Regions from separate parts of the Paenibacillus sp. FSL R7-0340 genome, predicted to be linked through region 2. Evidence: riboswitches for the same ligand, from Rfam matches in the RefSeq annotation. Region 2 holds a riboswitch; each other region holds the start of a gene.
The links. Region 2 has a riboswitch for thiamine pyrophosphate ahead of thiC (phosphomethylpyrimidine synthase ThiC). Riboswitches for the same ligand answer to the same signal wherever they lie in the genome.
Positions count from the first base shown of each region.

Region 1: it holds a riboswitch for thiamine pyrophosphate, as region 2 does, so the genes downstream of both, MKX59_RS13275 (thiamine phosphate synthase) here and thiC (phosphomethylpyrimidine synthase ThiC) in region 2, are expected to answer to the same signal.
Region 3: it holds a riboswitch for thiamine pyrophosphate, as region 2 does, so the genes downstream of both, MKX59_RS25650 (ECF transporter S component) here and thiC (phosphomethylpyrimidine synthase ThiC) in region 2, are expected to answer to the same signal.

Region 1 is NZ_JBBOBY010000001.1:2,932,592-2,937,897, reverse strand. Features, by position in the region: gene thiS (sulfur carrier protein ThiS) at 1-57, opposite strand, end outside; gene thiO (glycine oxidase ThiO) at 54-1,202, opposite strand; gene MKX59_RS13275 (thiamine phosphate synthase) at 1,267-1,860, opposite strand; TPP riboswitch at 2,125-2,233, opposite strand; gene MKX59_RS13270 (ABC-F family ATP-binding cassette domain-containing protein) at 2,327-3,880, opposite strand; gene MKX59_RS13265 (hypothetical protein) at 4,064-5,053, opposite strand; gene MKX59_RS13260 (hypothetical protein) at 5,040-5,306, opposite strand, start outside.
Region 2 is NZ_JBBOBY010000002.1:419,085-424,390, reverse strand. Features, by position in the region: gene MKX59_RS24780 (YitT family protein) at 1-471, opposite strand, end outside; gene MKX59_RS24775 (hypothetical protein) at 978-1,130, shown strand; gene thiC (phosphomethylpyrimidine synthase ThiC) at 1,254-3,098, opposite strand; TPP riboswitch at 3,286-3,398, opposite strand; gene MKX59_RS24765 (IclR family transcriptional regulator) at 3,554-4,297, opposite strand; gene MKX59_RS24760 (alpha/beta hydrolase) at 4,596-5,306, shown strand, end outside.
Region 3 is NZ_JBBOBY010000002.1:610,249-615,554, reverse strand. Features, by position in the region: gene MKX59_RS25660 (energy-coupling factor transporter transmembrane component T family protein) at 1-440, opposite strand, end outside; gene MKX59_RS25655 (ABC transporter ATP-binding protein) at 415-1,878, opposite strand; gene MKX59_RS25650 (ECF transporter S component) at 1,878-2,474, opposite strand; TPP riboswitch at 2,724-2,833, opposite strand; gene MKX59_RS25645 (TatD family hydrolase) at 2,878-3,675, opposite strand; gene MKX59_RS25640 (polynucleotide kinase-phosphatase) at 3,696-5,306, opposite strand, start outside.

The sequences.
Region 1 (5,306 bases), on a different contig from region 2:
CACATGAGTGATTCGATTAGAAAAGGTCAGGCTCTGGCCGTTAATCGTCAGCTTCATAAGCTTTCCTCCTTGAGGAGCTCAGAAGAAAATCTACTTATCCCAAGTTCAGCTGCACCAGCCCCATTAAGCATAGCTGCCAGCGCACGCCCGGTAGCATCACTCAGCAGGACACCGTTGCGATAATGCCCGACGGCAGCATATACGCCCTCGACCCCAGGGACAGTGCCTATAAAAGGATGACCTGATGCGGCCTGCGGACGTAAGCCCGCCCAAGTGCGTATAAAAGAAGCTTCACGGACGCGCGGCAGCCAAGCAGAGGCACGTGCCAGCAACCCCTCCAAGCCTCCTACGGTCACCTCTTCGTCATATTGATGCGGAAGGCTCGTTGCCCCAATCCAAAGCTCGTTATTCTGTTTAGGCACGAGGTAAATATCATCAGCATAAATGGTGTATTCTAACGGGTGATCCTTCAAGGAGACCGCTACCGCTTCACCCTTGACCGGATAAAGTGGATATTCAAATCCAACCTGCGCTAGCAATTTCATGCTATCCAAGCCTCCGGCAATAATGACCTGATCGCAGGAAAAAAAGCCACTATCTGTTCGAACACCGCAAACTCGACCATTCTGTATGACCAGTTGCTCTGCCTGTGTACCAGACCATACCGTTGCCCCCAGCACCACAGCAGCACCTGCATAAGCATGGCAAAGCTGGACAGGAGCCACTTGTGTCTCTTTTGAACGATATATTGCCCCGATCGCTTGTTCATCCAAACCTGGAATTCGTCGGGCCAATTCCTTCGCATCCCACCAGATAGGACAATCATCCTCTCGCGTTTTAGCAGCTTTCCAGCGTTTTTGGCCTTCAGTTTCCGTACGGAAAGGAGTCACAAATCCTTCTGTACGGAATTCCACCGAAATACCTGACAAACGCTCCAGATCACAGACAAGCTCAGGGAATGCGTCTCGACTTATGCGAGCAAACCGTGCCAGCTCAGAGTCGGTGAACTCTTCACTTTCCGCTGCCAGCATTCCAACCGCTGCTCCTGAGGCTCCCTCACCCGGGATCAATCGTTCCAGCATGATCGTACTTCTTCCCTCCTTGGCCACATGGTAAGCAATGGAACTGCCGATGACACCTCCACCTATGACCAAGCATTCAGCGTGTCCTATCGCTCTTGCCTCTATGTGTATCTTTGGCATTTGTTCCGTGTCTCCTCTCCATAAACCATTCTGCTTTCAGCTTGCCTCTACTCTCGTTTTCTCGCTACAGGTCGTGAACTACAAGATCTGCCATTCGCCGATATTCCAGCGCAGCTGCAACGGGCGACTCAGCCTCCCATATACCAGACATCACCGCAATTCCGCTTGCTCCGGCCCTATAAAGCTCCGGGATATGGTGCGGTTGTATGCCGCCCAGCGCGATCACCGGAATGTTCGACAGCCTGCAAATATGTTCAAGCTGAGCTAAACCCCGTGGTACAATACCGGGCTTACAATGGGTCTCATATATGTGACCATAAAGTACATAGTCCGCTCCTACCCGCTCGGCAGTCTGCGCCTCCTTCAAGGAATGCACAGATACTCCACAGCGTGTACCCTTTGGAAGTAGGCTTTTCACATCCGCTACAGGTAATCCATTAGCTGGTAGCTGGACGGCTCCAACCAAAGTAAGTAAAGCTACATCCACACGATCATTTACTACAATTTGTTGCAAAGGAACTCCCTGCTCCACCATGCTGCGAGTCAAAGATAGCAATGCAGAGGCACCATTCTGTTTTAAACGTGCGTGTACATAATGAACATACGGACAAATCACAGCAGCCACTTGGGCTGCTTGTGCAAAAGTGCCCTTTTCCATCGAAATTGCGTGTAATTCGATTTTGTCTTCACCTCACATTGGACTAAAAGATCTAAGCTTAGCCAGTCACGTCTACCAGCAGTAATGAAAGAGGATTGTATGTGAATCGTCTACGGAAGCTCGAACAACTTAAAGTGAACGAAACGCAAAAAAACCACTTCCCCAAGGAAGTGGTTTAACGAACGTCCAATAATCGAACGGACAATGATATCCGTATACGTGTATCGTCCCACGCACAAACAAAAATAAGATGGTGTTGCCTTGTTTGTACGGCGCTCACTTCCCTACGCTGGCATAACCCAGATCAGGTGCAAAGGGTCCGAAATCCATTTATTCCGTCTCAGCCGCATGGGCGGCTCCCCTAGTGTGACTATTTTATTGTATAAGCTAAAGATAGCTTAGCATATTTTCCTAATTCTGCAAACCCCACTTCGTGTGAAATATGCAGAATTGGATTTAGTTGATGTTAGTTAACTTTACTTGACCACTCTTCCACATTCCACGTTTTGGTTACCCAATCCTCGTAAAAGTCCGGTTCGTGAGATACAAGCAATACGGTCCCTTTGTATTCCTTCAAGGCACGTTTCAGCTCATCCTTAGCTTTAACATCCAAGTGGTTGGTAGGCTCATCGAACAGTACCCAGTTGCTTTCACGCATTAACAGTTTGCAAAGACGGACTTTAGCCTGTTCTCCACCACTGAGCGCAGATAGCGGACGCGTGATATGCTCATTCTTTAAACCGCAACGCGCCAAATGCGCTCGTACTTCATGCTGGTTCAAATGTGGGAATTCATTCCACACATCGTCAATCGGTGTAATTTTCTCCGCCTTTACTTCCTGCTCAAAATAAGCGGGCTGCAAAAAATCACCTTGATAGGTTTTTCCACTGATTGGTGGAATTTTTCCCAATATGGTTTTGAGCAATGTCGATTTACCGACACCGTTGTAGCCAACAATAGCAATCTTTTCGCCACGTTCAATCGTCATGGACATTTTAGGCAAAAGGGCATGCGTATAACCAATCTCAAAATCAATACCCTCAAATACCGTCTTTCCGCTTGCACGTGCTTCTTTGAATTGAAAGGTTGGCTTCGCAGCTTCTTCAGGCTTATCTATACGTTCGATCCGATCAAGTTGCTTTTCACGGCTCTTTGCTCGGCCAGATGTAGAGGCACGCGCTTTATTACGCTGAATAAAATCTTCCTGTTTCTTAATAAAGTCCTGTTGCTTCTCATAAGCATCAATATGCTGAGCTTTGTTCAGATCCGCCATTTCAAGAAACTTTTCATAGTTAGCTGAATAACGGGTCATCTTGGCAAATTCAAGATGGTAAATAACATTAACGACCTGGTTCATAAACTCAGTATCATGTGAAATAAGGATAAAAGCATAGGGATAATCCTTCAAATAGCGCGTAAGCCATTCAATATGCTCTACATCCAAATAGTTGGTAGGCTCATCCAGCAGCAGGACATTTGGCTTTTCCAACAGCAACTTAGCAAGAAGCACCTTTGTCCGTTGCCCACCGCTAAGTGCAGATACATCCCGATCCAGTCCTATGGCCGACAGACCTAGTCCATTCGCCATTTCTTCAACCTTCACATCAATGAGGTAAAAATCCCCCATATCCAGTTGCTCCTGAATTTCACCCATCTGTTCCAGCAGCACTTCCAACTCTTCAGGAGAAGCATCCCCCATCTTGTCAGTAATCTGCATCATTTCCTTTTCCAATTCCAACAAAGGAAGAAAAGCGTCTTTCAAAACATCACGTACCGTTTTGCCCGGTGTCAGCTTGGTATGCTGATCCAGATAGCCGTAACGTACACGTGGAGTCCATTCCACTTTACCCTCATCCTTAAGCAATTTTCCAGTCAGAATGTTCATGAGTGTCGATTTACCGACACCGTTAGCTCCTACCAAACCTACACGTTCCCCCGCAAGCAATCGAAAGGAAACATTTTTAAATAATGCGCGGTCCCCAAAGTTGTGAGATACATTTTCTACAGTCAATAAACTCATAAGCTGTTTTTGGCTCCTTATTGTCATCGGCGCTGCCGACTGTTCTTATTTCATATGCATTTCGTTTCTTTCAAAGCTTTATTGTAGCACATTCTGCAACCATATCGGAATATGGAAAACAGCGATTTTTAAGGTTTTTGATATGGATCTGCCTAAAAAAAGAAAAACCACCCATGAAGGTGATTATTTTAAGCCATTATAACATTTGTACTCAAAGTATCCCGCAGCTGCTGCAGATTTTTCATCCGCAAAACGTTCACTCGCTTTAAAGGGAGCTGGACATGAATCTCTATAAAAATATTTCATCCCAGTATCTGGTTCTATGCCGCCTATAATGTCTTGCTTTCTAACGACTCTCCCACCACCAAATCCATAGTTATTGTAATACCTGTCTCCGACCGGAATGCCTTGGATAAACGCGATCAGACCCACATCATCTACTGTGTTGTACCACTCCTCTTGCGGAATGAGCGGTAGCGTGAACGTATAAGTTATGCCGTTACGTGCAGCTTTTTCGTTATGGACATTAATAATTCGCGCCAGGTCCTCTTGGACGCTGCGAACGATGGTGGAACGACGTATTTGCTCAAAAGTTTCTGAATTATTCAGTAAAGATATAGGGGTCTGGTCCTGAAGTTCCTTTTGAAAGCCCTCCACCCACCTGTGATTCCGCGCATCATATGCGTGCACATAATTATCCAAGGTGAACCCCACACTGTTGTCTACTGAATCAACATAGGCATATGGCTTTTTTTCGCTCCATTTGGGACCTATGGCAGCTTGTCCATGCTCGTCGGTATAGGCTTCTGAAGTGAACGCATAATAACCGTCATAATCTAGAATTACAATGGCTGGTATGTAATCCAATAATGCACGTTGTGCTACTATATCCCCATCAATGCCTACATTAAGAAAAAGGGTGTGCAGGAACGTGTGCAGCGCTGCTTCTTTATCTACACGAAAAAACTTATCCGATCCGTATCCGGCCTCGCGTTCTTGACGTTCATTCTGTGAGAGCATAACCCCTGCATCCTGAACTGCGGTACGGAGAGCCGACGTATATTTCATTTCTAGCTGCTGCACTTCACGCTGATTCTGGACCCGTAAGTCACTAACTACACCAAAGGGCAAAAACAAAAGTATAAATATGACTGCAAAATCAGTAATCTTCATTCAGAACCATGCCCCCGTAAGAAGCTGTAACTGCCGGCTTTCCGCTATCTGCCCCACCGAGAAGCCATGATTTATACAAGTCCGCAGGAGTCCGATTCGTATTATGTAGCCGGACCGTAAAATAATCCCCGGCCATCAAGGTATACCGACGTGGCTGATCTGATTTTGGCTGCTGATTGTCAGGAAACAGTACAGGTAAGATTTGCGGATTATAGTACCCATCATATACAGTTTCATAATTGCCCAGAAAACT
Region 2 (5,306 bases):
CGCGACAATCAAATCAAAAAACAGCAGGCCATAGCTGATATTCCAATCCAGATATTTGTTGGCAATTCGGGCTAAAATGACCGTTCCCGCCGTAGTGCCACCTACACGTACAATTAAGCCAATGCCGACCCCCACCAAAACTCCGGCAAATACAGCATTAATCGTCGGCTCATGCGAATCAATCCGCCAGTTGACCGTTAAATGTAGAAACAGCGAGTTAAAAGCGACCGCAATTATAGTGTACAGGGTCGTTCTCTTGTCCAAAAATTTATATCCGACAATCAACAGCAAGCCATTGATCACCAGATTGACGATCGAGGGAGACCACTGAAACAGGTAGTACAAAATGATCGTAACCCCTGTAACGCCCCCCTCACCAAACTCATTCGGGATCACAAACAGATTAACAGCTAGCGCGAAAAAAAACGCACCCAGAATAATAAATGCGATATCTGCAATACTTTTTTTCATATATGCTCTAATCCTTTCTCTAACATTTCAAAGGATGAATCGCCAGATGGATTGGCTGACTCTTGTTGCCAAAATACGCTGACAACCAGTTCATGGTATCTACTACCAAACATAAAGTCAATACAACTTTGACACTTTAATTCGCCACCAGACTGCCTCAATCCTGACTTGGATTCCGCAAAATTCTCCTTTTACAAGGTTATTCGACAAAATAACACAATCCCGACTACTAAACTAAGAAAACGGGCCTCTAGCCCTTGTTTTAGACCTAGGCACATTTTCCTCTAAAACGACCATCCTCCTAATCAACATTTTGGACACATATGACCATCTTCCTGTTTTATGTCAAAAGCGTTTTACTTTGAAAAAATGTGGGTATAATGATTGAAACATTACCAAGCAACCTACATAGCATCACGACATCAAGTACATACAAATAGTCCTATACAGACGTCCTAAGCAACTCAATCTGAATTTGACAATATGGAATTGGAGGAATGACCTACATGAATACAATGAACTTAACCGTCCACACCCTGATGCCCTTTCACCACCAATACCAACGTGCCAACGCGGTGAGTATGCAGAAGAAAGAAGATAGCTCGGAGAAGAAGCTCAGCTTTCAGGACATTTTGAATGAAAAAATGGGTAAAAAATAAGGCGCCGTTTATCCGGTTGCAAGATCCCGCTTTACATAAGCTAAAAAGCCGTAGTTTCCTACATCGACTGTAGAGAACCACGGCTTTTTTTAGTTCATTTGTTCCTAAACTCACACGTTCGTTTTACTGACCGCCATCCCGATACTGCTCTGCCTTCTCACGCATCCCGGCAGCTACTGCTTCTTGAGTGTTCAGCCCCTTATCCGCTGCATAAGCGCGAATGTCCTGCGTGATGCGCATACTACAAAATTTGGGACCACACATCGAGCAAAAATGTGCTTCCTTGGCGCCCTCTGCCGGTAGCGTTTCATCATGGTAGGACAAGGCCCGCTCGGGATCAAGCGACAGATTGAACTGGTCCCGCCAGCGGAACTCAAAGCGTGCCTTGGACAAAGCATCATCCCGCTGCTGTGCCCGTGGATGACCCTTCGCCAGATCGGCAGCATGTGCCGCAATTTTGTAGGTAATGACACCCTCGCGGACATCATCCTTATTCGGCAGACCCAAATGCTCTTTAGGCGTAACATAGCACAGCATGGACGTCCCGAACCAACCGATCATCGCCGCCCCGATGGCTGAGGTAATATGATCATATCCGGGGGCAATATCCGTCGTGAGCGGCCCCAAGGTATAGAAAGGAGCTTCCTTACAAATCTCCATTTGTAAATCCACATTCTCTTTGATTTTATGCATAGGGACATGTCCTGGCCCTTCAATCATGACCTGAACATCATGCTTCCAGGCGATTTGCGTTAGCTCGCCCAACGTTTCCAGCTCTGCAAACTGTGCTTCATCATTCGCATCATAGATGCTACCCGGACGTAGACCATCCCCGAGAGAAAAGGCCACATCATAGGCTTTCATAATTTCGCAGATTTCTTCAAAATGCGTATACAAAAAATTCTCCTGATGGTGCGCAAGGCACCAGGCTGCCATGATCGACCCACCACGGGATACAATTCCCGTCATTCTATTCGCCGTCATCGGTATATACCTCAGCAATACACCCGCATGAATTGTAAAATAGTCCACTCCCTGCTCCGCCTGCTCAATCAGCGTATCGCGATACAGCTCCCACGTCAGCGCTTCTGCTTCGCCGTTCACCTTTTCAAGTGCCTGATACAGCGGTACAGTCCCAATCGGTACAGGAGAATTCCGAATGATCCATTCACGTGTTGTATGGATATTACGGCCTGTGGACAGGTCCATAACTGTATCCGAGCCCCAACGCACAGCCCAGGTCATTTTCTCCACTTCCTCCTCGATGGAGGAGGTAACCGCAGAATTACCAATGTTCGCATTGATCTTCACGTGAAAATGACGCCCAATGACCATTGGCTCACTTTCCGGGTGATTGATATTCGAAGGCAAAATGGCTCGTCCAGCCGCCAACTCCTGCCGTACAAACTCAGGCTCCACCCCTTCGCGGATCGCCGCAAATTCCATTTCGGGCGTAATGATCCCTTGCCGCGCATAATGCATTTGCGTCACTGTACGACCTTGCGAAGCACGAAGCGGACGGTTGGTCACGCCGGGAAATTCAACTGTCTCCCGTTTGGAGCCAGGTTTCAGTCCATTATCCTCCGGTTTGACGGCGCGTCCCTCGTAAGCCTCCACATCGCCCCGTTCCAGGGCCCAAGCCCGCCGTAATGGAGGCAGGCCCTGACGGATATCGACCTGATAGGCTTCGTCGGTCATGGGACCGCTCGTATCGTACACACGCAATGGCTCATGATGCTCCGTGCCCTGCGGCGTATGTGTAGGATGAAGAGCAATTTCGCGCTCTGGCACGGCAATGTCCGGCCGTGAGCCTTGAATATATACCTTACGGCTCCCTGGAAAGGGCGTTACCCCTCTGGCTTGCTCCCCGTTTGTCTTCTCTACCTCAACTTCTTTTGTTCCTACCAATCTTACTTCTGTTGATTTCAATTCTGTTCCTTTTGTTCCTTCTACTTCTGTCTGCTTCATTGTCCATTCCTCCCGTTTCGATGAAATGACACACCGATCCGGAACCATTCCCAGGGTGGCGCTGATCTATGCAAAAAAGCCGGTTCCCCAGGGAACCGGCTAATCTAACGAGGCAGCTATCCAGACAGTACGCATGTGGAATAATCCTATTCCAATGCGTCACCGTAGACAGCAGCCGCGTATACATTTCAATGGCCGATTACTTCCCTACGCTGGTATGATCCAGATCAGGTGCAAAGGGTCCGGAATCTTGCACGATTCCATCTCAGCCCGGCATTACAGGCTCCCCCAGTAACTGTGATACTTCTATTCACATGAGGCGGCTATAACAGATATCCCGCCATCCTTACCAGACTACTTTAAATTTATGGCTTTGGCAACCCTTCTAGGTTCCCTTTACCAAGGAGACGCTCCCCATCAAATCACTCTGCTTGCTTCAACTGTGTTCATTCTTGTTACGGAAGCATAAGCCCCATTTCCTTCGCCGCTTCAATCAAAATCGGAGCAAAGTCATGTAGCGTCTCGGGTGCAAGCCGACTGACCGGACCGGATACAGACAAAGCCGCAGTGACCTGTCCCTTCCGGTTTACAATTGGGGCAGCCACAGCAGCAGCCCCTGGCTCCCGTTCTTCATAGCTGGTCGCATAGCCCTTCTCGCGAATGTCCTGTAGCTGGGCTTTATAGACCTCCGGGTCTACTGAGGACGGCCATTCATCCCCGCTTAGCAGGGCTTCCAGCTCCTGCGGCGGCATAAAGGCTGCCAGCACTTTGCTGGAGGCCCCTACAGCCAGCGGCATACGCGCACCTACAGGCGCAACCCTGCGGATCGCCTGATTGCTCTGCACGGCTTGTATGCGAATACGCATGCTGCCGTCCCGTAAGTACAAGCTGACCGTCTCGCCCAGACGATCACGTAGTCCTTCCATTGCAGGCTGTAACAACACCGCCGGCTCGTCGCTTTGGGACAAGTGCGTGGATAGCTCCCAAATGCGGAAGCCAAGTCGATATTTTTCCGTTTCGGCATTCCGAACGACAAAGCCCCGATCCTCCAACGTAGTCAGCAGCCGATGAACCGTGCTTTTATGTAGACCAATTTTGGAGGCAATCTCCGTCAGGCCAAGATCCGAATCTGCGGTAAAACACAGCAGTATATCAAGTGCACGCTCTACAGCGCGAACGGTTAATTTACGGTCTTCCATCGTGAACCGCTCCTCTTGTATCCATATTCGTTTCACACTATGAAACATGGTTACATAAATTATATAGAATAGTCGCGGCTACTGTAAACCGATGTTTTTGTGACAACCATATTACAGAACGAGAACAAACATCGACAATTCTTTGCATCATTTTTACTTTTCCGGTTCAGGCGTTGACTTTGGATAATCCCCATCATACGATAATAGGTATCTATACGGATCTACACTACTATTTTCAAGTGGAATTATACCTAAATTCTATGAAACGAAGATCAATTTTATATAAGGAGGCTCTTGCATGATTTCGACATCCCAGCGCAACGCTCAGCTACAGACCGCTGTTCAGGAGCCGTCCACCCCACTCTTTAATCCCCGTCTGCTGCGGTTCAAGCACGTTGTGATTGCTCTGCTGCTGTCGGTCGTCTTTTTTCTGTTGTTTTGTTTTATTGCCTTGCATGCTTACATCGCATGGGTACTTACGAATCCCACCGTTGCACCACTGTACTCTAATCCGATGCAGGCCAAAAGCATGCCTTATGAGGAAGTCAGCTTCCCTGCCAAGGATGGTAGCCGCATGGTACAAGGCTGGTATATCCCGGCGGATCAATCGCGGAAAACGATTATTTTCAGTCATGGCTATGGGGCTAACCGCGAAGAAAGCTGGATTCCCATGTATGATCTGGCGCATTATGCCCACAGTTTGAACTTTAATGTGGTCATGTTCGATTATGGATTCGCGTCACAAAACAGCAAAGCAGTCGCAACCGGAGGCAAAGCAGAATCCCAACAGCTCCTCGGAGCAATTCAGCTTGCGAAGCAACGCGGCTCGTCGGAGATTATCGTATGGGGCTTCTCCATGGGGGCAGGAACCGCTCTTCAGGCGGGCTTGCAAACCAAGGATGTGGACGCAATGATTTTGGACAGCACCTTCCTGCTGGAGCCAGATACGCTGTACCATAACATTCACAATCAAATTAATCTGCCAAGACATCCGTCTTTGGAAATTCTG
Region 3 (5,306 bases), 190 kb from region 2:
TACGCATACTTCGGAGAGAGCCTCCATTGCTGCATCAGTGAATAAAAAAGGTTCACTGGACGAGTCGTTAAACCAAACAGCAACCCTACCGCCGCCATACTCAGCGCACGAAAGCCCAGATGTATACCCCGATAAAAGCTTTCCTGCGTAATATGGATCAGGCCCCATGTCCACCAGGTCGTCACCCCTTTGCCGAACATCATCATGCCCGTTGAGGTTGAAATAAACACCAATATAAAGGGAGATCCATACAGCAGCAGCCGCTTCCATGGATGGCCTGACCAGACAAGCAGCAGCAGCATAGCACACGCAACATTAAACATGACATTCGGATCATGAATGACTATAACGACCACAAACAGTATGGAAAACATAACGAGCTTTAGGCCCGGATTCACACGATGCAGCCATGTTTTATGATGGGGAAAGGACAGGTTCATACTGTAGTTCCCCTTTCTGAATCCGCCATATATCGGTACAATATCGATGGACAATTTCTGGGTCATGCGTGACCATCACAATGGCCGTGCCTGCCGCTCTCAGCTGCTCCAACATATCCAGCATGACAAAGGTATTACGCGCATCCTGCCCAAAAGTCGGTTCATCCAGCAGCAGCACTTCCGGCTCACGGATCATAGCCGTAGCAATACTCAACCGCCTTTTTTGGCCCAATGAAAGCTGATACGGATGACGCTCGTCCAGCCGCTCCAGTCCGAACTGTACGAGCATCCGATCCACCCGCTCCCGGCACTGTTCAGCACTAAACAAGCTCTTCGGTAACGAATACTCTAGTTCCTTTCGTACGGTATGCGCTACGAATTGCAGCTCGGGATTTTGAAATGCGAACCCGATACGCTCTGCCAGTTGTTCTGTACTGCCTGCCTCAATTCCGCGCACGCTATAACGTCCCTGTGTGCGAAGTAAGCGCATCATGGAGAGCAGCAGTGAGCTTTTGCCAGCCCCGTTTTCACCGACCACGCCAATCCAGTCGCCAGGCTTCACCTGCGCATGCTCCACATAAATCACTGAACTTAAACCGCGGAGGCCACTAAAATGTTCCAGCTCCAGCAAATCAATCCCTGTACCATTCCCCGTACCATTCTGCTGTGTCACTGATTCACTCCAACGCGGCGAAGACGATTCACTCCATACTCCCGGGTACCACACGCCATACTCGGACAATGCCTGCCGCTGCCCATGAAATACTTCTTCCGCCCTTCCATCCGCAATGATCTCCCCTTGAGCAGAAAGCACCACAATCCGGTCCACATCATGGACAATTTCATTAATTTTATGCTCCACGATCACCAGTGTCTGGTCTACCGAAATGTTTCGAATGGTATCCCACACCTGTGTAGTGCCTTCCTCGTCCAACAAAGCCGTGGGCTCATCCAGAAAAAGCACTTCTGGCTCCATAGCCAGCACAGACGCAATCGCCAGCCGCTGTTTCATTCCCTGTGACATGCTGCCAATGGGCATGTGTATATCATCCGTTGATAGACCAACCTGTATCAGCAGCTCGCGAATACGGGATCGCATCTGCTCACGAGGAACCTGATTATTTTCCAACACAAAAGCCAGTTCCTCGTCTGCATATGACATACAAAACTGCGTATCAGGATCTTGAAATACAATACCTGAGACACTTGGGATTACAGCAGCATCGCATTTCATAGGCACTTCTATCGTGCGTGGAATCAGACCGCTTAACACTTGGAGCAGCGTTGATTTACCGCATCCACTCGGTCCCAGCAACAGCAGCTTTTCCCCCTTGCGGACAGACAAAGACATATTGTGAAAAAGCAGCTCCTGCTCACCGGGGAATTTCAACCGAAGACGGGTGATCGAAGCCACCACATCTTCGGTTGCCTGGCTCATCAATCCAGCCCCTTATAATCTTGTTCCGTTGCGGGTCTCAAACTTCGCGTGACTCCGGTTACCTCCAATGCCCTAGCCAGATAGAACGCGAATACCCCGGCAATCACAATGCTGCCAATCATGCGAAAACCAATATACAAAACATAGTTCCAGGTCGAAAGCTGATCAATATACCCGTAGCTGAAGTCTAAAATCAGAGAAGCGACAGCCGCCCCGGCCGCAGCTAGCGAAGCAACCCACAGGTTTGCGTTCCGATACAGAAAAGCCGCAAAAAATAGCTCCGCTCCCAAGCCTTGCAGCAGGCCATAGTACAAAGTGGACATCCCCCATTCGCTTCCCAAAAAAGCACTGACCGTTGCCGCTGCCACCTCTGCCAAAATTGCAACACCCGGCTTGCGAATGATGAGATAAGCAAAGGTGCCTGCCATAAACCACATGCCATACATCAGTTGCTCGGTGTGTAGACCGAATGGTTTCATCAAATCATAGGCAGGTCCCCATATTTTGTAGACTAACCCGAACACAACAGCGATCACAATCGTGACCAAAATATCAGTCAGCTTCAACCCTTTGGACGCTCTTACAGCAGTATTCATTATTGCGTGCTCCCCTTATCCTTATAATTGGCCTCTTGGACATAAAAAAAAGCTTGTCTGGAGCTGAATCTCCAGGCAAGCTTTATGCGCAGTAAAAGGTGAAGCACCATACAAAACATCATTCGTCGATATGCCTTATATAACCAGTAGTCTAAGCTACTACACTGATACCAAGCCAAAGTCAGGGTCAAGGTAAAATGCTAGGACATACATTGTATCTATCGACAACCGCAAAACAAGCGGCATTCCTGTATAGTGTTCTTGGTTTCTCTACGCTGGCATTACCCAGATCAGATTTCACGGTCAGTGGCAAGGGCCACCCTCTCAGCCTGACTTTCTCAAGCTCCCGACAATGCTTTTTTAATTCACTATAATATATACCACATCTATGGCTTTGACAATCCTATAATCCGAAGAAACGTTTGGCTGTCTCCGTCGTGGCGATTTCGATCTCCATCATGCTTCGGCCTGTACATTCGGCTATCGTAGCAGCAATGTGAGCGAGATACATCGACTCATTACGCCCTTCTTTGGGCTTCACGGGCAAATTACGCGGGGTCAAAAATGGAGCATCCGTTTCAATCATCAGACGGTCCAAGGGAATATCTCTGACCAGTTCACGCAGATGTTTGCCACGCCGTTCGTCGCAAATCCAGCCGGTGATCCCGATATACAGTCCCATCTCTACATACGTATGCAATTCTTGTTCCGTGCCTGTAAAACAATGCACCACTGCTTTATCGACAAGCCCTTGATACTCCCGCAGCATAGCGGCAAAATCCTCATGTGCATCTCGTTCATGCAAAAATAACGGCATATTCAGCTCACCCGCCAGTTGGATTTGCTCGCCAAACCATCGGCGCTGCACATCACGCGGCGAAAAATCACGGTTATAGTCCAATCCGCATTCCCCTATGGATACGACCTGCGGCTGACTCGCCAGCTGACGGAGCTGCTGAACCGTCTCTGCGCTGCAGTCTTTGGCATCATGGGGATGCACGCCAGCTGTCGCATACAGCTTGCCCGGATAACGTGCTGCATACTGAGAAGCCTCCCGACTGCTGCGGACACTGGTCCCGGTAATAATCAGGGGTGAAATCCCTACAGCTGCGGCTCTCTCTACCACCTGTTCCCGATCCGCATGAAACGAACGGTGCATCAAGTTCACGCCAATATCAATTAACGGTGTACCCCTTTCCATCTCAATCCCTCCTTCGCAAACTACAATCTCGGATCAATCGGCTCCGATTCCAGAGATAGCGCGGCAAGGACGCATTCATGAATACGATCTACCGTATCCTTGCGGACAAAACGTTCCACGCCTTCCATACCAAGCGCTCCTTCCATCAGGGCATGACGCTCCTTTTTGTTCGTTCGACGCTGCTTCAGACGCTTTAAATTCTCAGGGGCAAGATAATCCATACCGTAAATGATGTGCAAATACTTCCGGCCTCTCACCTTGATTGCAGGCTGAATCATCTTGTCCCGATTTTTCATCAAAAAGCGTTCCGGCTTGATCACAATCCCTTCATGACCATCCTCTGTCATCTCGTTCCACCAGCGAATGACCTCTTCCTCGCTTGCTTCGTCCGTGATAACGCGATACTCTGTCTCCATAAACAGGGAAGACAGCCCAGCCAGCTCCCGGTTTTGCTCCATATGCCAAATATGAGAATGGTCGAAAAAAGTCTTTCCGCTGTGTGCCAGTGTATGGAACGGTGCAATACGAATTTCATCCAGACCGTCCACATCCCAGCAATATTTTTGAAAAGCCTCTTGAAACGTTACGGCATTCGCGTACTTCTGTTCCATTTCCTCCAACCAGTCTCCAACCTCTCGACCTGCAACCTTCGCCTGCTTCAGCTTGTCTACCAGCTTACTGCGATCCAGCAGGGCTGCCTCCCCCACATGCGCATACTGTGCAGCAATCAGTTCCCTAGCCTTGAGATTCCACGGTACAATTTCCGCATCCAGCAATACAAAATCCGTCTGGTTCCGTTCAAAATATCCAGCAGTCCGTAGATCCACATTCAGCTTCTCCACCACTTGCTTCCCAAGGCTTTGTTCAAAGAAAGCTCTCCCACTCCGACTGTAGATCGCGCCCAATGTCGGGTAGCCTACATATTGAACAGCGGCCTGTTCGTTTTTGAATAACAGTAGAATAGCTCGGCTACCCATATGTTTTTTCTCGGCCACCATCGTTTGTACTCCTTGTCCTCGATAATAAGCTAGCGCCTCACGTGGATGCTCCAGATATCCTTCCTCTGCAGACACCGCTGAAGCAGGGCTCATCGTCGGTGGAATATACACCAGCTCCTCCATGGGTACAGTCACATGTGACACGGTATCTATAGCGGATTTGATCCATTCTCCTTGTACGCGCACTTCGCCATACGATTCCGTCAACACACTGTAACCAGCGATTAGCTTGCGTAAATTCGGCGGGGAAAACCGTTTTCTCTGCCACCGGACAAGTGGGCTATCTGGATCATTCGCATAATTCTCATGTGCCGGAACGCTGACAAATTCCTTTTCCGGATAACGATAAGCGGTCAGCATCCCGCCAAATACCACACCCTGATCAATATTCACCGTCTGGTTCACAAGGGTAGGTTGCGGTCTCGGATCATGTCCCCATACTACTATTTCTCCCGATTCATGGTCTACGAACCAATCCTTGCGGATCGGTGTTCCGTTCGCATCCTGTCCTTCCGTATCTCCATAGCGGCAATAATCAGAAATACGTGCCGACTGTTTGCCAATAAAATGATCCTTAATCCCGGCATGAGCCACGACCACGTGTCGCAATCCATTTCTGCCAAAAATAAGATG